DNA from 2 places in the Phyllobacterium sp. A18/5-2 genome. Region 2 is predicted to be linked to the other one. Evidence: predicted binding sites of a transcription regulator. Region 2 holds the regulator's gene; the other holds the start of a gene.

Region 1 (11,633 bases), 130 kb from region 2:
CAAGGAAGGCATTACCGAAGAAAATCTGCAGAGCCGCGCGCGTGGCACCATCCTGATGGCGATTTCCAACAAGTTCGGCTCCATGGTGGTGACCACGGGCAACAAGTCCGAAATGTCGGTCGGCTATGCCACACTCTATGGCGACATGAATGGCGGATATAATCCGATCAAGGACCTTTACAAAATGCAGGTCTATGCCATGGCGGAATGGCGCAACAACAATGTCCCCGCCGGTGGTCTCGGCCCTTCGGGCGAGGTTATCCCGGTGAACATCATCAAGAAGGCGCCCTCGGCCGAGCTGCGTGAAAACCAGACCGACCAGGATTCGCTGCCGCCTTACCCGGTTCTCGACGATATTCTGGAATGCCTCGTCGAGCACGAGATGGGCGTCGATGAAATCGTCGGGCGCGGTCATGACCGCGCGACGGTCGAACGCATCGAGCACCTGCTCTACATTGCCGAATACAAGCGCCGCCAGTCTGCGCCGGGTGTAAAGGTGACAAAGAAGAATTTTGGCCGCGACCGGCGTTATCCGATCACCAACCGGTTTCGGGATCGAAGCTAGACCGGCCAACTGTTGCAATCTGGCCGCACCAATATCCGAAAAGCGCCTGCCTAAAAAACAGGCGCTTGGCGCCCGGGAACGATTCACCTATAAGCGATCTTCCGGCAATGAAGACCGGGAGGTTCACGAATGACAGCTTTTTCCATGTCCCCGCGGGGCGGCGTTCGTTCCTGACACGTGATGACGGGAAGCCTTACGGCCTCTCGATTGACTTCACGAAGTCAAGGTAACTCATCGCCGACATTGGCCTTTCCTGTATCCAGGCGAGTCGCCAAATCAATCATGCCGTACTGATTCTCGTTCCCTTTTCACGGCATTCTTGTCTGAATTTTCTATTGAGGCCGGTGCGCTTGGCGCTGGACATTATCATGTCTTTTTTTCGATCTCGACCTGCGCGGTGGTGCATTCCGCAGCGTTCTTGGATTCACCTGGAAACACTGGCAAAGGCAGCCGGTGCGTCTGGCTGTCATTCTTGGTGCGGTGTTGCTTTCGACACTGGCCGACGTTTTGACACCGCTCTATTCAGGGCGGCTCGTTGATGCGGTCGTCAATGGTCACGCCACCGAAGCAGTGGTCTGGAATGCCGCAATCGCGGCGTTCTCGGCGTTGCTTGCCTTGTCGCTGGGTGCGATCGTCCTGCGGCACATCACTTTTATTGCGGTCACGACTCTGACATTGAAGATGATGTCGGATATTGCGTTGGGTGCATTCTACCGTATCCAGCGGTTTTCGACCGACTGGCATGCAAACAGCTTTGCCGGCTCGACCGTGCGCAAGGTAACGCGCGGGATGTGGGCGCTCGATCTCCTGAACGATACGCTGTTGCTCGCCCTGTTCCCGTCGATTGTCATGCTCGCTGGTTCAACAGCACTTATGGCGTGGTACTGGCCAATGATGGGTGTGATCATCGGCATCGGATCGCTGGTCTTTGTCTCGGTCACGATGATGATGTCGCTTGGTTATGTCGCACCGATGGCAAGCCTTGCCAATCGCTGGGACACAAAGCTCGGCGGATCGCTCGCCGATGCGGTCAGCTGCAATATGGTGGTGAAGGGGTTTGGTGCGGAGAGCCGTGAAGATGCTCGCCTGGCCAAGGTTCTGACCAAATGGCAGGACCGTACAGCCCGCACCTGGATCCGCGGCACACGCAACGGCACGACGCAAGGCTCGATGCTGCTTATCCTTCGGGCTGCGGTCATCGGCTTTGCGCTGATACTGTGGTCGAATGGGCAGGCGAGTGCGGGTGACATCACCTTTGTGCTGACATCCTTCTTCATCCTGCAGGGCTACCTGCGGGAAGTCGGGATGCATATCCGCAATTTGCAGCGTTCGGTCAATGACATGGAGGAATTGGTTGATATCCAGAGTCAGCCGCTTGGCATTGAAGACAGGCCTGGCGCCAAGCCGATCCGGATCACCAATGGCAAGATCGAGTTCGACAATGTGACCTTCCTCTACGGTGCGCATCGTCTGCCGCTCTACGACCGGTTCTCGGTGACGATCCGGGCAGGCGAGCGGGTGGGGCTGGTCGGTCACTCCGGATCGGGGAAGACAACTTTCGTCAAGCTGATCCAGCGACTGCATGATGTGAAGGCCGGTCAGATCCTGATCGACGGTCAGGATATTGCCGGCGTGCGCCAGGCCTCGCTGCGTCAGCAGATCGCCATCGTGCAGCAGGAGCCAATCCTGTTTCACCGGTCTTTGGCGGAAAATATCGCCTATGCGCGGCCCGGTGCCACGCAGGAGGAGATCGAGGAGGCTGCAAGGCAGGCCAGCGCGCATGACTTCATTTCGGCTTTGCCGAAGGGGTACAGCACGCTGGTGGGGGAGCGGGGTGTCAAGCTTTCCGGCGGTGAGCGGCAACGCGTGGCCATCGCGCGGGCGTTCCTGGCAGATGCACCCGTTCTCATTTTGGACGAGGCAACCTCCAGCCTCGATTCTGAATCGGAGGTGCTGATCCAGCAGGCCATGGAACGGCTGATGCTGGGACGGACGACGCTGGTGATTGCTCACCGCCTGTCGACCGTGCGTTCGCTCGACCGGCTTCTGGTCTTCGACCACGGCCGGATCGCCGAGGAAGGCAACCATGAAGCGCTGATCAGGCTCAATGGCGGTATCTACCGCGGCCTGTTTGAGCGGCAGGCGCTCGAGCTGACCAAGGGGCTTGTCCTCAACGACGACTAAGAATATGGGCCGCGTGCAAGCGCGGCCCATATTGCCAATTGTAGCGGCATCCGATATGCCCCCAGCATGACCATCACCGTCCGTTTTGCACCATCTCCGACCGGTTACATCCACATTGGCAACACGCGGATTGCCTTGTTCAACTGGCTGTTCGCGCTGAAGAACAATGGCCAATTCATCCTGCGCTTTGACGATACGGATACTATTCGTTCCAAGACGGAATATGCCGAGGCGACGATCGCGGATCTTGACTGGCTGGGTATCAAACCGGTGCATATCGAGTACCAGTCTAAGCGTATTGCGAACTATGACGCGGCAGCCGCGAGGCTCAAGGCATCGGGCCTGCTTTATCCCTGTTATGAGACGGCCGAGGAACTGGAACGCAAGCGCAAACTGCGTCTGGCCCGCCGCCTGCCGCCAATCTATGGCCGGGATGCGCTTAAACTGACAGATGCCGACAGGGCAAGGCTTGAAGCGGAGGGCCGGCGTCCGCATTGGCGTTTTCTCCTGCCAAACTTCAAGGACGATCCATTTTCGATTGCGAGGACCGAAGTTCACTGGGACGATCTCGTGCGTGCCAGGGAAACGGTCGATCTTTCGTCGCTGTCGGACCCGGTTCTGGTGCGTGAGGACGGCACCTATCTCTATACGTTTACATCGGTCGTCGACGACATAGATATGGAAATCTCCCATATCATCCGTGGCAATGACCATATCACCAATAGCGGCGTTCAGATCTCGATCATCGAGGCTCTGGGGGCGAAGGTCCCCGAACTCGGGCATATCAACCTCCTGACGACCGCCTCCGGCGAGGGAATTTCCAAACGTACCGGGGCGCTCTCGATCGGCAGCTTGCGCAGTGACGGTTATGAGCCGATGGCTGTTGCCAGCTTGGCGGTGTTGATCGGTACATCGGAAAATGTCACTGCTGTATCCAGCATGGATGCGCTTGCAGCGATTTTTGATCCCGCGGCCACATCGAAATCCGCGTCGAAGTTCGACCCTGCAGACCTCGATGCACTCAATCGGTCGCTGATTCACGCCATGCCCTTCGCCGACGCGAAAGAGCGTCTTGAGGCGCTGGGGATCAAAGGCGATCGCGCAGAAGATTTCTGGCTGGCTGTGCGCGGCAATCTTTCGCGCGTGTCGGATGCCGCCAGCTGGTGGGAGATCATCAAGGACGGCCCTGCATCGGATGAGCAGCTTGCCGAAGAGGATCGCGAGTTCGTCGGGGCCGCGTTCGATCTGCTACCGCCCGAGCCATGGAATCGTGACACATGGAAACAGTGGACCGATGCCGTAAAAGCGCAGAGCGGGCGAAAGGGCAAGCCGCTATTCATGCCGCTGCGTGTCGCGCTTACCGGCCTGACTTCTGGTCCGGAGCTTGCAGACTTGTTGCCCCTGCTTGGTCGGGAAGGAACGCTGGCCCGACGACCCTGACCTTGCGGTTGGGGTCGATGGGCTTGTCTTCGGTCAAGGGTTTCGGCTTCTCGATATTTCCCTTCGCTGGCTCGCCCAATTGAATAATTGAAGAGGGGTTCGCTGTCCCCGCAGCAGGTGCGGGCTCCGCAGGTTTGCTTTCCGTGGGTTTCGCCGGTTCTGACCTGGCTTCGAGCGATTTGTTTGCATCGGGAGCTGGTACGGGTTTGACTGGTTCCACGGGTACTTCCCGCGGATTTCCCAGCGTCTTGAAGTTTCCGGCAGGCTTCTGGCAAAAACATTGCGGCGTTGCAGTGGCGCCAACATTCCTGAACTTGAAAGCGTTCGGCATGTTTTTGTAAACATCCCCTCTCAGCGAAATCATTGTTTCAGGATTCTGGTTGTCGGTCGGCTGATAAAAAAGCTTTGCGCCCGGGCATTGGGCCTGACATTGCGTTTGATCACGCGAGAAATTCTCGGCACCCGTTTCGTAGGAAATCGGGAAATAGTAACCGTCGCATGTGCGCACGCACAGCGTCTGATAGCGGCCGCCGTAAACCGGTGCTGTGCTCATGTCCGGCTCGATCGGTTCCGGCTCGTTCCCGAGGATATCATAGGGACGCGGCTGAGCCACATCGCCTGGCAACTCCTGCAATGGCTGGTCGCGTTGCGGCTCATCGTAAAGCGGGACATCGCGCCGGGGCTCCGCATGGATCGGCTCATCGATTGTGGGGCAGTCATTTGCATCAAGCGCCGCTTCAACCCGATCGCGCCGGAGCGTGAGTTCATAATCGTCCGGATCAGAGCTGCTGTTAAGCTGATCAAGCCGTTGCTGCATCCGCATGCAAATATCTGAATTTGCAGAAGCAAGCTGCGTCGTTGCCACAATGGCGGCAACGGCAAATACAAGGAGGTGAAGTATCCGATACATCCAGAAGCCCGGGGTTATCATGCGCATTCGAGGGGAAACGAATGCGCATGACCCATCCACAATGATGCGGCAGTAATGAGACATTCGCAGGCTTATTCCGTACGTTGTGATGCCTCCACAACAGCCAGAGCCGTCATGTTGACGATCCCGCGTGATGTCACGGACGGCGTCAGGATGTGCGCCGGCTTAGCCGCGCCAAGCAGGATCGGTCCGACGTGCAGTGCGTCGGTGACCGTCTTGACGACGTTGAGCGTGATGTTTGCCGCATCGAGGTTGGGGAAGACCAGCAAATTGGCTTCGTCGCGCAGGCGCGAATGCGGAAGAACGCGCTCACGCAGGACCTGCGAAAGTGCGGAGTCGCCGTGCATTTCACCGTCCTGTTCCAAATCCGGGGCCTTCGCCCGCAGGATTTCCGAGGCAGTGCGCATTTTTGCGGCGCTATCGGAATCGCGCGAGCCGAAATTGGAGTGAGACAGCAATGCTGCCTTTGGCTCGATCCCGAAGCGGCGGATTTCATTGGCCGCAAGAACAGTCTTTTCGGCGATTTCCTCGGCGGTCGGATCAATGCTGACATAGGTGTCAGTCAGGAAGAGCACGCCGCGCTGCGAGATGAGCAGGCTCAGGGCAGAAAAAATTGCGGATGCCTTCGGATTTGCCGATGATCTGGTCGACGTTGCGCAGGTGCCGTTCGAAACGGCCCTCGAGCCCGCAAATCATCGCATCAGCTTCACCGCGAACGATGGCAAGGGCAGCAATGGCAGTGCTGCTGCCGCGAACGACGCTTCGCGCCACTTCCGGCGTCGTGCCGCGCCGCCCGGTCAAATTGACGAGGAGATCGACATAGTCGCGGTACCTCGGATCGTCTTCGGGGTTGATGACGTCGAAATCGGTGCCGATCTTGATCTTCAGGCCGTAGCGCTGCAGACGAGACTCGATGACCTGCGGACGCCCGATCAGCGTAGGGACGGCGATCCCTTCCTCCAGCACCACCTGCGCAGCACGCAGGACGCGCTCATCTTCGCCGTCAGAATAGATCACGCGCTTCTTCTCGGCAGTCTTTGCTGCCGTGAAGATCGGCTTCATGATCAGGCCGGAGCGGAAGACGAAACGGTTCAACCGGTCAAGATAGGCGTCGAAATCCTCGATGGGACGCTCGGCAACCCCGGTCTCCATGGCCGCTTTGGCCACTGCCGGGGCGATGCGCAGGATGAGGCGCGGATCGAAAGGCGAAGGAATGAGGTAGTTCGGACCGAAAGTTGGCGTTTCACCGGAATAGGCGCGCGCCGCCACATCCGATGGCTCTTCGCGGGCGAGCGCCGCAATGGCCTTCACCGCGGCCATTTTCATTTCCTCGTTGATCGCGCTCGCCCCGCAATCAAGTGCGCCACGGAAGATGTAGGGGAAGCAAAGAACGTTATTGACCTGGTTGGGGAAATCCGACCGGCCCGTGCAGATCATGGCATCGGCGCGCGCGGCGCGTGCTTCTTCCGGCATGATTTCCGGGTTCGGGTTGGCAAGTGCCATGATCAGCGGGTTGGGGGCCATCTGCTTCAGAAGCTCAGGCTTCAACACGCCAGCGGCGGACAGGCCAAGGAAAACGTCAGCGCCGCCGATGACGTCGGCGAGCACGCGTGCATCGGTCTTCTGCACGTAGACTGATTTCCAGCGATCCATCAACGTATTGCGGCCTTCATAGACGACGCCATCGATGTCACAGACCCAGATGTTCTTCCGGTCAGCACCGAGTTTTACCAGCAGGTTAAGGCAGGCAAGGGCCGCTGCGCCGGCGCCGGAAGCGACGATCTTCACCTTGGAAAGGTCTTTGCCAGCAAGCTCCATACCGTTGAGGATAGCCGCTGCCACGATGATCGCCGTGCCGTGCTGATCGTCATGGAAGACAGGAATGTTCATCTTGGCGCGGAGCTGTTCCTCGACCTCGAAACATTCAGGAGCCTTGATGTCTTCGAGGTTGATACCGCCGAAGGTCGGCTCGAGTGCCGCTACCACATCGACGATCTTGTTGATCTCCTGGGCGTCGATTTCGATGTCGAAGACATCGATATTGGCGAATTTCTTGAACAGGACGGCTTTGCCTTCCATAACGGGCTTGGATGCAAGCGGTCCGATATTGCCGAGGCCAAGAACCGCAGTGCCGTTGGAGATGACGGCGACGAGGTTGGCACGGCTCGTATAATCTGCTGCCGTTGCCGGATTCTCGTGAATGGCAAGACATGGCGCGGCAACGCCAGGCGAATAGGCAAGTGCCAGGTCGCGTTGATTCCCCAGCGTCTTCGTAGCCTGGATTTCCAGCTTACCCGGTTGAGGAAAGCGATGATAGAACAGGGCGCTTTCTTCAAGGTCGGAACTGCTGGGTAGGTTGTCCTTGGCCATGGATGAAGTCCTCCGGGAAAATTGGCTCAGCGTCATAAATTCGCGTTTCAATTTGTGTAGCACGCATAAATAACAGCGCGAGGCATAAATGAAGTCTATTTTGTTACAAGTGTTTATCTTCTGAAAACACCGACTTTTCCGTGCCGTCATATGATTGTGACATGAATCGGGTTTGTGTCAGCGCAACTGGACGCCCCGGCGTCAGCGCTGAACGGAGATCAGCACCATGGTCGAGCACGAGGCCCGTAAGTTCCGTACGCTGTTTTTGTCCGATGTACATCTCGGCTCGAAAGGCGCGAAGGCAAATTTCCTTCTCGATTTCCTGAAATACCACGATGCGGATACGATTTATCTTGTCGGCGACATTGTCGATGGCTGGCGCCTGCGCCGCAGCTGGCATTGGCCACAGGAACACAACGATATCGTCCAGAAGCTTTTGCGCAAGAGCCGCAAGGGCGCCCGCATCCTCTATATCGCGGGCAATCACGACGAGTTCCTGCGCGATTTTCAGGGGACGCATTTCGGCGGCATCGAGGTGATGGATCGCACGATGCATGAGACAGCCGACGGCCGGAAGTTCCTGGTCATCCATGGCGACCAGTTCGACGTCGTGGTGCGCAATGCCCGGCATATCGCCTATCTCGGCGACTGGGCCTACGACGCCGCGCTGGCCATCAACACGATCATGAACAAGGTACGGCGCATGCTCGGCCTGCGCTACTGGTCGTTTTCGGCCTGGGCAAAGTTCCGGGTCAAGAAAGCTGTGAACTTTATCGGTTCATTTCAGACAGTGGTTTCCGAGGAAGCCCGGCGTATCGGCGCTGACGGCGTAATTTGCGGTCATATCCACCACGCAACGATCGAGCACATAGACGGTATAGAGTACATCAATACCGGCGACTGGGTGGAAAGTTGCACCGCAATTGTCGAACATCATGATGGCCGCATGGAGCTGCTGTCGTGGACGCATCTGATCGGCGAGCTGGCCGGTTTCGCACCCGTCGTTCGACTGGACGACAAGCGTCCAAAGGCGGCGAATGCGGCCTGAGGGTAGCGCCCAGCCAAAACGGCTCGTCATTGTTTCTGACGCCTGGCACCCGCAGGTGAACGGTGTGGTGCGGACGCTGACCAAATTGCGCGAGCAGATGGAAGCGCGCGGCTTTGAGGTGACGATCATTTCGCCGGCAGATTATCGTTCGGCCCCCTGTCCAACTTATCCGGAAATCCGCCTGGCGTTGACCCATCCGCTCGCGGTCAAGGCGCGTATCGAGGCGCTTCAGCCGGCTTTCGTCCATATTGCCACGGAAGGCCCACTCGGCATCATGGCGCGGCGAGCTTGCCTGAAGAACAATTGGCGCTTTACCACCAGCTTCCACACGCGATTTCCCGAATATCTGCGCGAGAGGCTGCCGATCCCGCTTTCCTGGACCTATGGTTTCCTCCGGCGTTTTCATAATGCGGCTGAAAGCTGTCTTGTCCCCACGCAATCCATCCATGACGAACTGGTGGCCCGGGGCTTCGATACGCTTAAGGTGTGGACGCGCGGCGTGGACCGGGAACTCTTCCGCCCCCGACCGGAAGTTGATCTCAAGCTGGCCCGTCCGATTTTCCTGTGCGTCGGCCGTGTTGCACCGGAAAAAAACCTCGAAGCGTTCCTGTCGCTTGATCTGCCTGGAACCAAGCTAATCGTCGGCGACGGTCCGGATCTGGAGGAATTGAAGCGGAAATACCCGAAGGCCGTGTTTGCCGGCAAGAAAGAGGGCGATGAGCTTGCCCAATTCTATGCGGGGTCTGATGTCTTCGTTTTCCCAAGCCGCACCGACACATTCGGACTGGTGCTCCTGGAAGCCATAGCCTGCGGTCTGCCCGTCGCTGGCTATCCCGTGCCCGGCCCAAAGGATGTAATCGGCGCCTCGGGTGCGGGCGTCCTCTCAAACGACTTGCGGGAAGCGGCGCTCGCCGCGCTGGATATGGGCCGCGTCGATCCCGATGTCAGGCTCCAGGGTTTCAGCTGGGATGCCTGCGCCGATATTTTCGAGAGCGTGCTGACCACAATTGTCGGTTCGAGGGAACTTGCAGCGAGCAAGGTGAAATCCAGTCGCGCTGTATCTGCTCAATAGCAATATTCCATTTGTTGGGAAGTCAATTCTCAATCGAAGAATAAAATCACCAGCGTTTCTAGGCGCTTGGGAATTTTCGTGTTAGTTCGAAAATTCAGGCAACGCAGGGTTGCGATTCTGCCTGGGCCATTCTGATCTTCCGAAAGTTCTTCAATGATAGCCGCCGCCTCAGCGGACACGTACCAGGAGAAGCCGCCTCGATCCGAGCTGCGGGTTGCACTGGCCTATTTCGCGATTTTCATGTCCAGCGGATTGCACCTGCCGTATTTTCCGCTGTGGCTCGAGTACCGCTCCCTGACGCCGACGCAAATCGCCATCGTCCTGTCCATGCCGCTTTTCGTGCGTGTCATTGCAGCGCCGCTGGTTTCCATGCTCGCAGACCGCTCAAACGACCGCGCGCATATTCTGACCATTGCCACGATCCTCGCGGTCCTGGTCGCTGCCTTCTACTTTGTGCCCTTCGGCTTTGCGGGAATTCTGGTTGTTTCGCTGGCATTGGCACCGCCGTGGACATCGCAGGTACCGCTTGCCGACACAATCGCCTTGTCGGGTGTGCGCCGCTACGGCGCTGATTTTGCCAAGATGCGTGTATGGGGATCGATATCCTTTCTGCTCACCTCTTTCGTTGGCGGTATTTTTATCCAGAATGTGGGCGAACACATCATACCTTGGGCATTGCTGGGCACACTGATAGCAGCATGCGCCATGAGCTTCATTGTGCCGCGCATCGGCAAGCCGCGCCGCCTGTCTCCACTTTCGGATGTGGACATGGCGGACGCGGGCAGGGCGCTGCGACGGCCGGCCTTCGTCACCTTTCTGATCGCCACCGGCATTACCCAGGCCAGTCATGCCTATGGCTACAGTTTCTCCGCGATCTATTGGAAATCGATCGGTATCGGGGAAACCATGATCGGAACGCTGTGGTCGATTTCCGTCGTGGCGGAAGTGATCATGTTCACCTGTTTCCGCCGGCTTTTCGGCCGCCTTCACCCGGCCAAGGTGCTGATGATCGGCTCGGCAGTCGCGATGTTCCGATGGACGGTGTTTCCGCTCATTGCTCCGGCCGGTCTGGGCGTCGCCGGGTTTCTGGTTGTCCAGAGCCTGCATGCTTTCTCGTTCGCGCTTTCGTTTCTCGGCATGCAGAAGATGATCGCGCTTACAATTCCCGAAGAACGTGGTGGCACTGCCCAAGGCCTTTCAACATTTTTTATCGGCACATCTCTGGCAATTGTCACGATGGCATCCGGCCCGCTCTACAGCGCCACCGGCATCTATGGTTTCTATGTGATGGTCGCTTTCGCTGCCTTCGGGCTCTTCCTCGCGAATGTCTCGCTAAGGCTCGAACAACGGGAGGCCTAGGGCAAGGAATCTAGCCCCAGAGTTCCGGTTCGGGTGGTGAGACACGGCTGCCTTCGAAAACCAAACCGGGATCGCGATCTTCTTTCAGGATCAGGGGACCATCGAGATCGACAAAATCCGCGTCCTGAGCGACCAGTGTGGCAGGTGCCATCGCCAGCGACGTTCCGACCATGCAGCCGACCATGATGCCAAAACCAAGTTCGCGGGCGCGCTTTTGCATGCGTAGCGCCTCCGTCAGACCGCCGGTCTTGTCGAGCTTGATGTTGATACTGTCGTAGCGGCCAAGCAACGTGTGAAGATCATCGGTGCCATGGGCGCTTTCATCGGCACAGACCGGCACAGGGTGCGGTATCTCGGCAAGGATATCGTCCTTTCCGGCAGGGAGAGGCTGCTCGATGAGCACCACGCCGGCCTTGGCCGCAGCAAGCATGTTCTCAACGATGTTGTCGCCGCTCCAGCCCTCATTGGCATCGATGATGATGCGGCTCGCAGGTGCCGCCTCGGCAACCAAGCGAATGCGTTCCGCATCATTGTCCCCGCCCACTTTGACCTTGATCAACGGCCGGCCGGCAAAGGCAGCAGCTGAAGCAGCCATCGCCCGGGCATTACCGAAAGAGACGGTAACTGCCGTGGTAAGGTCCCGCAACGGAGGCAGCCCGACCAT
Region 2 (11,633 bases):
CTCCGGCTGCCCCGTTCTCGCATGAAGCTAATGGGCAAAGACCGAGATTGGCGCGACCATGACCACAGCATATTTCCTGATACTTGCGCTATTAACCCTCACGTGGTTTTTGGTGGGCCGGCAGAGGGCATCATCACTTGCAGGTACTGATCCATCCGCGCTCCACTCGCTACCGTCGTACCACGGGCTTTTCCTGGCGGCATTGGTGTTTCTGCCAATGCTTCTCATATTTGCCGTGGGTGCTCCGCTTGCCGAGCGATACGTGGAAGCTACGGCGCTGAAGGGTTTCGACCCTGCGACGGTTTCCGAGGGATTGGGACGCAGCGCAATCCTTCGTGACATCCAATCCGTCCTGGCGGGCAATTATTCCGGTACTGCGGCACCCGAATTGACCGCGGGTGCATCCGCATATGCACAGGCCTCGAATTTTGCTCATTGGTCGCTGCTGATTGCCGGCGTCGTCGCCGCACTGCTTGCCGCTATCTCCGGCTTCCGCCTGATTGGTCCGGAGTTCCGCGCTCGCAACAGTGTCGAGCGATTGGTCAAATATGTGTTGCTTGCATGCTCTGCAATCGCAGTGCTCACCACCGTTGGCATTGTATTTTCGGTGCTTTTTGAAACGATCCATTTCTTTTCAAAGGTTTCTCCGATCGACTTCCTGTTTGGACTTCAATGGTCGCCGCAGACCGCCATTCGCGCTGATCAGGTTGGTTCGTCAGGCGCATTTGGTATTGTGCCGCTCGTCACCGGTACTTTGTTGATTACGGTGATTGCGATCGCTGTGGCGGGCCCATTGGGACTCTTTGCCGCCATCTACATGGCTGAGTATGCAAGTCCGCGGGTGCGTGGCATCACCAAACCCATTCTGGAAATCCTTGCCGGCGTTCCAACAGTGGTGCTTGGTTTTTTTGCAGCCCTGACAGTCGCGCCGTTCATCCGCGGGTGGGGAGAAATGGTGGGCTTGAATGTGGCGTCGGAATCGGCGCTTGCCGCAGGGCTGGTCATGGGCATGATGATCATTCCGTTCGTCTCGTCGCTTTCCGATGACGTCATCAATGCCGTTCCCCAGGCCCTGCGGGACGGCTCCTATGCCATGGGTGCCACGAAATCGGAGACGATCAAGAAAGTGGTGCTGCCTGCCGCGCTGCCCGGCATCGTATCGGCCTTCATGCTGGCCATATCGCGTGCCGTTGGTGAAACCATGATCGTCGTCATGGCGGCAGGTCTTGCCGCCAACCTGACATTCAATCCATTGGAAGCGGTCACAACCTTTACCGTGCAGATCAAGACAATCCTGGTCGGTGATCAGGAGTTCGACAGCGCCAAGACGCTCTCCGCCTTCGCACTCGGCTTTGTGCTCTTCTTCTTCACACTTGTGCTCAATTTCATCGCGCTCCAGATCGTCAAGAGATATCGGGAACAATATGACTGACATCACCTCATCGTCCGACATTGTCGTCACCGCCGATCCGCGCGACGCGCTGATCAAGAAGCGGTATCGTGCGGAGCGCCGTTTCAAGTTCTATGGCATCGCCGCGATTGTCGTAACTGCGATCTTTCTTTCTGTTGTCCTTATCGACATCCTGCTGAAAGGAATTCCTGCGTTCTCCGAGCACCGCATTGACTTGAAGGTGATTGCCGATCAAGCCGCATTGGACCCTCAAAAGACCGGCGATCGCACGGCACTCCTGGCCGGCAACTACGACAAGATTATTCGCGACGGCTCTGGCGGCACAGTTTCCCGACGTAACGACGCGTGCTGACCGGCGGGCCCTCAACGGCCTTTTGAGTTCCGGTGCTTCGGATGATTTCCGCCGCATGATCGTCAGCAATCCTTCGTTGATTGGCCAGGAAGTGACTGTTCCCGTGCTGCTTTCCGATGACGCCGATCAATATCTCAAGGGGTATCAAACGGCCGAAACCAACCTCAAAGGCGACGGCACACTAACCCAGACCATCAACGGCGATGTTTATTCCTTACGGTCATCCGGTGATGACTTCGCCAAGGCTTTCAAGGAAATTCAGGCGTTCCTATTCGAACGGCTTGACAGTCTGCGAAGTGAAATAGCGCGCCTTGAACGATCTTTGCCCGGTTTGGCGGGTGATGCAGCCGCTGCATTGAGCGGGCAGATTGAAACCCTCAAATCTGAAGCCAATACGCTGAACGCGCGGATCACAGACGCCAACACCGCAATCGAACTCGACCAGCGGTTGCCCAGTCTGCTCGTCAACGTGAACGGTGGTACCATCAAGGCAACGCAGATTAGTCCCGCCGGAATTGATGGTCTGAAAATGATCACGCCGACAAGCACGGAGCCGGCGAATGCCGGAACGTGGTCGATCCTGACGCTCGAGACACCGGAGTCCAACCGGCGAGTCCAGGATCAATCGGCCACTTGGCTCGAGCAATTGAAAGCAACGGGGACGCTCGAAAAGGCCTTCGCCACACGGTTCTTCACATCTGGTGATTCCCGTGAACCCGAGCTTGCCGGTATCCGGGGCGCTTTGACCGGAACATTGTGGACGCTCGCCGTCACATTGATCCTTTGTTTGCCACTCGGCGTCGGCGCGGCGATTTACCTGGAAGAGTTCGCGCCTAAAAACCGGATCACCGAAGTCATCGAAATCAACATCAACAATCTTGCGGCTGTTCCATCGATCGTCTTCGGTTTGCTCGGATTGGCAATGTTCCTGAACTTTTTCGGTCTCCCAAGATCCGCGCCGTTGGTAGGCGGTCTGGTGCTGGCCTTGCTTGTCCTGCCGACAATAATTATCGCCTCGCGCGCTGCCCTGAGAGCTGTTCCGCCATCCATCAAAGAAGCAGCCCTTGGTGTCGGAGCATCACACCAGCAGGCCATCTTCCACCACGTGTTGCCCTTGGCCATGCCAGGTATCATGACAGGCACCATCATCGGCATGGCGCATGCTCTCGGTGAAACCGCTCCGCTGTTGATGATCGGCATGGTTGCCTTCATCGTTGACATACCGGGAGGTATTACAGAAGCGTCGACGGTGCTTCCAGTTCAGATCTATCTATGGTCTGATCTTCCGGAAGTTGCCTTCCAGGCCAAAACAGCCGCCGCGATCCTGGTACTGCTGGCATTTCTCTTCATCATGAACGCTTCAGCGATCATGCTACGTCGACGCTTCGAACGTCGTTGGTAAACGAGGTATAAGGACATGAACATGCTCACTGAAGTTGATGTGGAAAAGAAATTGTACGGCACCCCTGATCAGACCAACATCAAGATGCGCGGTAAAAACGTATCCGTATTTTACGGCGCGAAGCAGGCCCTGTTCGATGTCAACCTTGACATCAGGGAAAAGGAAGTCACGGCATTGATCGGACCCTCGGGCTGCGGCAAGTCCACTTTCCTCCGCTGTTTGAACCGTATGAACGATACGATTTCGATCTGCCGCATTACGGGCGACATCACTCTCGACAATCGTGATATTTACGATCCGAAAATCGACGTCGTTCAGTTGCGTGCGCAAATCGGGATGGTGTTCCAGAAGCCTAATCCTTTTCCGAAATCCATCTATGAAAACGTTGCTTACGGCCCGCGGATTCATGGTCTGGTCAAGGGCAAGGGCCACCTCGATGAGATCGTTGAAAAAAGTCTGCAGCGAGCAGGGCTTTTCACTGAGGTCAAGGACCGCTTGCATGACTCGGGAACGAGCCTTTCCGGCGGCCAGCAGCAACGCCTGTGCATTGCCCGCGCCATCGCCGTTAGCCCCGAAGTCATCCTGATGGATGAGCCGTGCTCCGCGCTGGATCCAATTGCCACTGCCAAGGTGGAGGAATTGATCGACGAACTGCGCGAGAACTACACGATCGTCATCGTTACGCATTCGATGCAGCAGGCCGCCCGCGTTTCGCAGCGGACAGCGATGTTCCATCTCGGCAATCTGGTTGAGGTGGGCGACACGGAAATGATGTTCACCAGCCCGTCGGAAAAGCGGACGCAGGACTATATTACCGGGCGCTTTGGTTGATCCCTGAAACGAGGACATGGACATGACAGAACATACAGCACAGCACACCGTCCGTTCCTACGACGAAGAACTGAAGTTCCTGGCGCACAAGATCGCGGAGATGGGCGGTCATGCAGAGCGTATGGTTGAACAGGCGGTTACGGCCATGGTCAATTCCGACAACGCGCTGGCACAGCGCGTGATTTCGGACGATCTTATTCTTGATGCTGGCCAGCGCGAGATTGACGAAAAAGCCATTACCATCATCGGCAAGCGCCAACCAATGGCGATTGATCTGCGTGAAGTGATAGGCACGATCCGCATTTCCTCCGATCTCGAACGCATCGGCGACCTTGGCAAGAACATCGCCAAGCGCGTCGTTGCCGTTACCGACACCCGCCAGACATTGTCGGTCTATCGCGGCTTGCAAACCATTGCGGAACTGGCACTGACGCAGCTGAAGGACGTGCTCGACGCCTACGCGACGCGCTCGGTACAGCAGGTAAACATTGTGCGCGAGCGGGATGACGAAATCGATGCGCTGTATACTTCGCTTTTTCGCGAGCTCCTGACATATATGATGGAGGATCCGCGCAATATCTCGGCCTGCACGCATCTTCTGTTCTGCGCCAAGAATATCGAGCGGATTGGCGACCATGCGACCAACATTGCCGAGACGGTATATTACATCGTCACTGGCTCGCAACTGCCGGCCGAGCGGCCGAAGGAAGACCAGACCCACAGCATCGTTGTCGATGAAGCCAGACAACCGTAATCCAGGATAAATGAGCCATGGCGATAGCCCCCAAAATCACCGTTGTGGAGGACGAGGAAGCTTTGAGCGTTCTTCTCCGGTACAATCTTGAAGCTGAAGGCTATGTTGTTGAGACAATCACGCGCGGCGATGAAGCGGAAATTGCCTTGCGGGAAAAGGTGCCGGACCTTCTAATCCTCGACTGGATGCTGCCCGGCCTTTCGGGAATCGAGCTCTGCCGGCGCCTCCGCGCACGTCGCGAAACGGAAATCCTGCCGATCATCATGCTGACGGCGCGCGGCGAGGAGAGTGAACGTGTCCGGGGGCTCTCTACGGGAGCCGACGATTACATGGTCAAGCCATTTTCGACGCCGGAACTTCTTGCTCGGATCAAATCCATGTTGCGGCGGGTCAATCCGAGCCTGTTGTCGCATGTGCTGAGCTTTGGTGACCTGAAGCTGGACCGCGAACAACACCGGGTATTCCGCAAGGAACGCGAATTGAAGCTTGGGCCGACTGAATTCCGCCTCCTGGAATTCCTGATGCAGTCTCCGGGACGCGTGTTCTCTCGTGGCCAGCTGCTCGACAATGTGTGGGGCGCTGATATCTATGTCGATGACCGAACCGTTGACGTGCATGTCGGCCGCTTGCGCAAGGCTATCAATATTGGCCGCTCGATCGATCCGATCCGGACTGTGCGCGGCGCTGGCTATTCTTTTGGTTGACGAAACTTTTTGTCACGTCCGTTGATCCAGTGGCCCGCGAATGGTGCTGCCAGTCCCACCTGCCAATAGCGCAACAGAAAACACGCCTGCCTTCCGAGGGAGGCCGCGATTTCATGCGGGTAAGCAAATTCCGCGGAATCCTCGCCCCCAGGTCGCGGCCGTGATCGAACTCAAGGCCGATGCCCGCCTGACTTTCGAGGTAAGTACACCGGACACACCCATGCAAGGCTTTGATGTGAACACGCTGGCGCTTGAACCTGATCGCTTTGTGCTCAATCTCGCCGCGCGCTCCGCCATTTGCAAGCCGAGGCATCAAGTGGCGATGCGGACCTGATGCGGTAGGCGGCGCGCTACTGGAGCGTTTTGGTGCCGAGACATTGAGTCTTCGATCCTGCAGGACTTCCCCTTCCGGACAGCGTATCGAAAAACGAGGTCAAGCCGAAGAGCGCCATTTGAAGGGACTCGTTTGGGATGCAACGCCACCACGGTCACCAATCGATATATCTTTATGGCGTTCAAGCGATGTGGTTTTACGCCAGCCATTACCAACCTCCCGATGCACCAAAAGCAGTTAGCGCAACGGACTCCATAGGGAGCTCTTCCAAGCCTTGAGTTCATGGAGGAAGACCTGCAGTTTCGCCGGCAAATAGCGTCGTGTCGGGTAGACGGCGTGCACGAAAATTTCTGGCGATGACCAGTCTGGCAGAAGACGAACGAGTTTGCCTTGTCGGATACGTTCGTCGCAATAGGTTGACGGCAGCAGGCCGATCCCATGCCCAAGATAGGTAAAAGCACTTATCGAATGGAAGTCCCTGCTTGATAAGGGTCCGGACACATGCAGTTTTACCGATTTGCGTCCGTTGACCAAATGCCATTCCGCCTCGTTGTTGCGGCCGTTGAGCAGAATGCACTGATGGTCTTTCAAATCCTCCGGTTTCACGGGGGGCGACCGGCCTTCGAGATAGCCTGGAGTAGCGACGACGTAGCGGACGCTCTTCCCTATTGTCTGGGTTACAATTGTCGAGATCCCGAAGTTCACCGAAACGAATGCCGACGTCAACGTTCTCTGCAATCAGATCGAGGAATAGGTTCGTGACGAAAAGGTCGACCTGTATCCGTGGGTACGTTTTCAGGAACGCGGAGAGAAAATCATAAAATGGCTCTTGACCCATGATCACCGGAACAGAGATTTTCAGCAGGCCTTCCGGCTCTTTCTGCGTCTGTGTCAGAACCCGCTCCGCGTCAAACAAGTGACTGAGGGGTTCGCCGCATTGATTGTAGTAGGCACGGCCCTGGAGGGTGAGCGTCAGCTTGCGGGTCGTTCGCTGCAGCAATGTGACACCGAGCTGATCTTCGAGTGCGGAGACTTTCCGGCTGACAGTAGACACTGGCATCCCGAGCGCGTGCGCGGCCCGGCTGAAGCTTTGGAATTGCGCAACCTTCACGAAAACCGCGATGTCATTGAGATCGACCATGCATTTGATTTTTGCATAAATGGAAAAAAGATTCCAGATATTTCCATCTAATCGCGGAATAGAACGTCAGCCATATTCATTGGGAGCAAGCACAATGCTGCGCAATCCAATGGAGATCAAAATGCAAACACGAAAGACTGTTGTCATTACGGGAGCCTCGCAAGGTATCGGAGCAGGCCTCGTTAACGCCTTCGTCGATCGCGGCTACAATGTTGTCGCGACATCTCGCCAGGTCAGTGCTTCCGATGCTTTTCGAGCCTCAAGTCAGCTGGCGCTGGTCGATGGTGATATCGGCGATCCTGAAACGGCAACAAAAGTGGCAGAAACCGCCATGGACCGGTTCGGGACGATCGATGCTCTCGTAAACAACGCCGGTATTTTCTTCACCAAGCCATTCCTTGATTATACAGTGGCCGACTTCAAAAGATTGTCCTCGACAAATCTCGAAGGCTTCATCCACCTCACCCAGCTTGTTGTGAAACAAATGCTGGCGCAGAAGTCCGGCGGCAGTATCGTCAGCATCACGACGCCGCTAATCGATCATCCGATCGCTGGCCTCACCGCTTCGGTCCCGATGATGACCAAGGGCGGAGTCGACGCGATCTCCAAAAATCTCGCGATGGAATATGCGAGGGATGGGATCCGGGTCAACACAGTCGCTCCCGGCGTGGTCGACACGCCCTTGCACAGGGACAATCCGAAGGAATTCCTGAGGACGCTGTCGCCGATGGCGAGTATTTCCAATGTCCAGGAAATTGTCGACGCAGTCGTTTTCCTGATCGAAGCGCCACATGTAACCGGGGAGGTGCTGCACGTTGACGGTGGCGCACATTTGGGGAAATGGTAGACTATGCGAAAGCGCCCGTGGCCGGCGCAGAAGCGCGGCTGCAGGAGCTCGGCATCACGCTTCCCCCGCCGCCGACACCGCTTGGTGCTTACGTCGAAGCGGTGACGATCGGCAACCTCGTCTACCTGAGCGGCATGTTGGCCGTCGCAGGTCGTGAAACTCCCTTCGTCGGACGCGTTGGCGTTGAACTCACGGTCGAGCAAGGCCGTCAGGCTGCCGAAGTGGCAAGCCTCAACGCTCTATCGGCGGTAAGAGAATATCTGGGCTCTCTCGACAAGGTCAGCAGGGTCGTAAAGCTTGGCGTTTACATCGCGACCGCGGGGGATTTCAGGGAGCATCCGATAGTAGCGGATGGAGCATCCGAGATGCTGGTCAACGTCTTTGGAGAGGAAAAGCTTTCTGGCCGGATCGTACTTGGCGTCGCGAGTCTGCCGCTCGGTCTGCCCATCGAGCTCGAACTCGTCCTGGAAGTCGATGCTTGAACGTTGCCAACAGTCCAGATGACCATTGCTATCCTAATATAAATCCGGATGCTCAAGCGCCCGGATTTATTCATGTCGTCTCTCTCTTGAATATTTCAACCGGTACGACGAAGTTACGGTCAATTCCCTTGGGACAAGGCCGCCGGTTTGATTAAATCGGCCGCCGCCAGCCAATACTCGCAGGTAAGATTGTCCCGCAGAGGGCTGCGGCTGCACGGTTAACAAAGGCGCAACGCTCAATCATCGCAAAGCCTGCCGGACATCCGGTATTCGCCAGAAAGGACGTTTGATTTCGACGAGTTGGCGGCGGGGGTCGCCAGCCTTCACTCTGTCGCGGATCAGTGCAACGAAGTCCGCTTTAACAGCCGGATCGGACAAGAAATAGCTGTGGCCGATGAAGCCGCCGCCTGAAAACTCGATGAAATCGACCAGCCTTCCCATCTGAGACCCTGCCCATTTGGACGCCGCCTGGCTCCTGTCTTTGGGAAGCCTGCCGACTGCGAGCTGCCCCAGCCGCAAGGCGCTGCCGAAGAGCAGTGTTGATGCCCTCAACGCCTTGTCGCTGGGAGACGAATAAACCGTGAGATGCATGGCGCCTTGAGGCGGGAACCTGCTTGGACTTGATTTGCTGCCGAAGGCAAGGTCTGGGTCCGATACCCACGCGAACAACTTGGAAGAAGCCACATCGAGATCAATATCGGGAGCGAAAAACACCGCGTTCGCGATCTTGTAGCGCTGCCAAAGCGAGGATCGGCTGACATAGGCTTCAATCGCGAGTTGCTGCACCACACTCGCGAGTACATCGGTTCCGCGGCTATGCGCCAGGAGGTGAAGCCGCTCGACACCCTTAGCTTCGGCGATGATGCGGATGGCTTTCTTGAAGTCCGCGACTGCAAACTCGCTCGACTCGCGGTCGATGTTGTAGCCAAAGAAAAAGCCGCCGGAGCCCCCGGCAGGCCATGTCAGGACAATGCAGGCAAACTGGTTCTGCAGCGACCGGCAAATCTCGCCTGTGGCGCGCGGCGTCGTCGAAGCTGTTGCCGTATCCGTGAATAAAAACCACGACTTCCTTACGATCGGCTGTTGCGAGACGACGAGCGACGTCGGCCTGCAGCGATGCGGCAGCCTGGTCATGGGCAGCGACTGCCCTCGGCGTGCGGTGTGGTCCGTTCGCGGTCGCCACGACGCCGTAAGGTGTCGCTGGAAACTGCCCGGTCCCGGAAATCGCGCCGACACGCAACTCACTTGTGGGAGAGTTGCGGGTCGGGGTGACCGACACCGATCCGAAGCTCAAGAACATGGCTCTTTCGGCACCGTAAGACAACGTGCTGTCCGATGCAGTTACAGGTGCCCGGTCGGTAACGTAGAGGAGGTCGAAGGCTCCAGAACTCTGGCGGGACCGAACGGTCGGGGTGTTTTGCAACGCCGGCGACGCAGTAACGGGCGGCGTTGCAACCTCCGCGCGCTGCGTGGCACAGCCGGCGAGGAAGACAAGCAAGAGGAGCCCTGACATTGCCCGACAAAAATTTATTCCGACCTATCCCATGCGTCCCCCATCCCGCTGCTTTCAAACGGACGAACCTTTGGTACCTCGGTTCCGGCGGCCGTTTTTCCAGTCGGAGCTCGTGCTCCTCCATGGCGTTGGTGCACCAATATCCAGTCGAGGATCGCTATATTTTCGGTAAGCGCATCGCCGCGTCGAAGCCGTGGCGGCTTGGCCGCAACAATGGGCGATTATGGGATCGAACGATATTATACGTGGGGCTATGTCCTACAGTGCCTTGAGGTAGGGAAGGTCATTGCATTGGTTGTCCAGTACAATCGCATGCTTGGTCAAAGACGTGATTTGTTGGGACCGGATATCCGTTGATGCCGGATTGTTCGCTACGTCAGCAGCGCTTTGCGTCGGGATTGAAAAACGGAACAGAGCCCCGCCGGCTGGATGATTGGCCGCAGTAATCGTCCCTCCGTGGGCGTTGACGATTGATTGGCAAATAGCCAGTCCTATGCCCAGCCCGCCTTCCTTGGTCGTGAAGAATCCATCGAAGATTTGCTCCATGTGATCGACGGGGATACCCATTCCAGTGTCCCTGATCGAGAAGGCGACATGATCGTTGCCGTCCAAACTGGTTTTGAGATAAATTTCGCGCCCCGTCTGAGGTGCCGGGTTCATGGCCTGGATGCTGTTGACGACCAAGTTGACTATAACTTGCTGCAATTGAATCCGATCACCATGCACGTGTGGAAGATTTGGCTCCAGGCTGGCCTTGATGACGACGTTTTTGTCTTCGGCCTCGTGGCTAAGAAAAACCAGGCATTGCTGAACGACATCATTGAAATCAAGCAAAGCATTGGTGGGTGCGCGCTTGCCGGCCATATCCTGGATCCGGCCAATTATTTCAGTGGCTCGCTGAGCGCTGTCGACGATACGAGATGTCAGTTGCTCGACCTTTTCAAGATTTGGCACAGCCTTCCTGAGATGGCGCAGAGTGGTCTGTGCATTCATCAGGATCGCTGCAAGCGGCTGTTTTATTTCGTGCGCTATCGAAGCGGTCATTTCGCCCAGCGTCGAAAGTCGCGCGGCGTGGAAGAAGTCCGCCTCGATTTTACGCAACCTGGCTTCTGCCTCCAGGCGCGGAGTGTTGTCGATCATGACGAGGATTGTCGCGCCGGATCGTTTACCCGGTACACGGAAACGATGTTCAAGTTGAAAACTTTCGTTCAACTCGCTGACGCTGCACGGTTTTAATAACCGATCAGTCACGGCTCCGTCAAAGCTATACGAAAGGTTAAGCCGGGTATTCATCACGTATATCCGCAGGCAGCGATTGCCATACACGAACCAGGTGCGTGAGGAAGGGCGTCTTCATCTTTCGCATCAAGTTGCTTCGATGGAGTTTGACCGTGATCTCCGAAATGTTAAGTTCGAAAGCTATCTGTTTGCTCATCGCGCCGCGAACAACGGCCGCCATGACTTGCCGTTCACGAGGGGTTAACGTCGCATAGAGTGCGCGATTGGCGTTGGATGTGTACTGTTCCGCTCGCTTATCCTTGTCTATTTCTATGGCTCTGTTCACCGCGTCGAGCAGAGTCTGGTCACGAACGGGTTTGGTCAGGAACTCGACCGCACCCGCTTTCATCGCCTGGACTGTCATCGGAATGTCGCCGTGGCCGGTCAGGAAAACGATCGAAGCGGAAATGCCGTTCGCGGCCAGGCTAATCTGAAAATCAAGACCGTTCACGCCGGGCATGCGGACATCGAGTATCATGCAGCCTGGTCGATCCAGCACATCGGCGTCGATGAGCGCCTGCGTCGAGTCGAAGCCGACGGCATCAATACCGACAGATTCCAGCAACTCGCAAATCGAAAGGCGC

Evidence for each region. The regulator PhoB, encoded in region 2, activates phosphate uptake and scavenging genes when phosphate is short. The targets are predictions, from matches to a motif close to TGTCATNNANCTGTCAT.
Region 1: N8E89_RS00160 (UDP-2,3-diacylglucosamine diphosphatase) is a predicted target of PhoB. The motif match lies at 7,635-7,651, and genes of this name have one in related genera.

Annotation. Positions count from the first base shown of each region.
Region 1 is NZ_CP104966.1:27,997-39,629, reverse strand. Features, by position in the region: partial or broken gene N8E89_RS00185 (NAD+ synthase) at 1-565, shown strand, start outside; gene N8E89_RS00180 (ABC transporter ATP-binding protein) at 956-2,749, shown strand; gene gltX (glutamate--tRNA ligase) at 2,816-4,189, shown strand; gene N8E89_RS00170 (DUF2865 domain-containing protein) at 4,107-5,012, opposite strand; partial or broken gene N8E89_RS00165 (NADP-dependent malic enzyme) at 5,192-7,490, opposite strand; gene N8E89_RS00160 (UDP-2,3-diacylglucosamine diphosphatase) at 7,717-8,538, shown strand; gene N8E89_RS00155 (glycosyltransferase family 4 protein) at 8,528-9,610, shown strand; gene N8E89_RS00150 (MFS transporter) at 9,764-10,969, shown strand; gene dgcA (N-acetyl-D-Glu racemase DgcA) at 10,980-11,633, opposite strand, start outside.
Region 2 is NZ_CP104966.1:3,586,094-3,597,726, reverse strand. Features, by position in the region: gene pstC (phosphate ABC transporter permease subunit PstC) at 59-1,432, shown strand; gene N8E89_RS17925 (DUF3333 domain-containing protein) at 1,425-1,763, shown strand; gene pstA (phosphate ABC transporter permease PstA) at 1,786-3,165, shown strand; gene pstB (phosphate ABC transporter ATP-binding protein PstB) at 3,181-3,996, shown strand; gene phoU (phosphate signaling complex protein PhoU) at 4,019-4,750, shown strand; gene phoB (phosphate regulon transcriptional regulator PhoB) at 4,768-5,454, shown strand; gene N8E89_RS17900 (hypothetical protein) at 5,615-5,788, shown strand; partial or broken gene N8E89_RS17895 (LysR family transcriptional regulator) at 6,026-6,929, opposite strand; gene N8E89_RS17890 (SDR family NAD(P)-dependent oxidoreductase) at 7,051-7,776, shown strand; gene N8E89_RS17885 (RidA family protein) at 7,770-8,258, shown strand; partial or broken gene N8E89_RS17880 (alpha/beta fold hydrolase) at 8,499-9,771, opposite strand; gene N8E89_RS17875 (sensor histidine kinase) at 10,030-11,064, opposite strand; gene N8E89_RS17870 (response regulator transcription factor) at 11,048-11,633, opposite strand, start outside.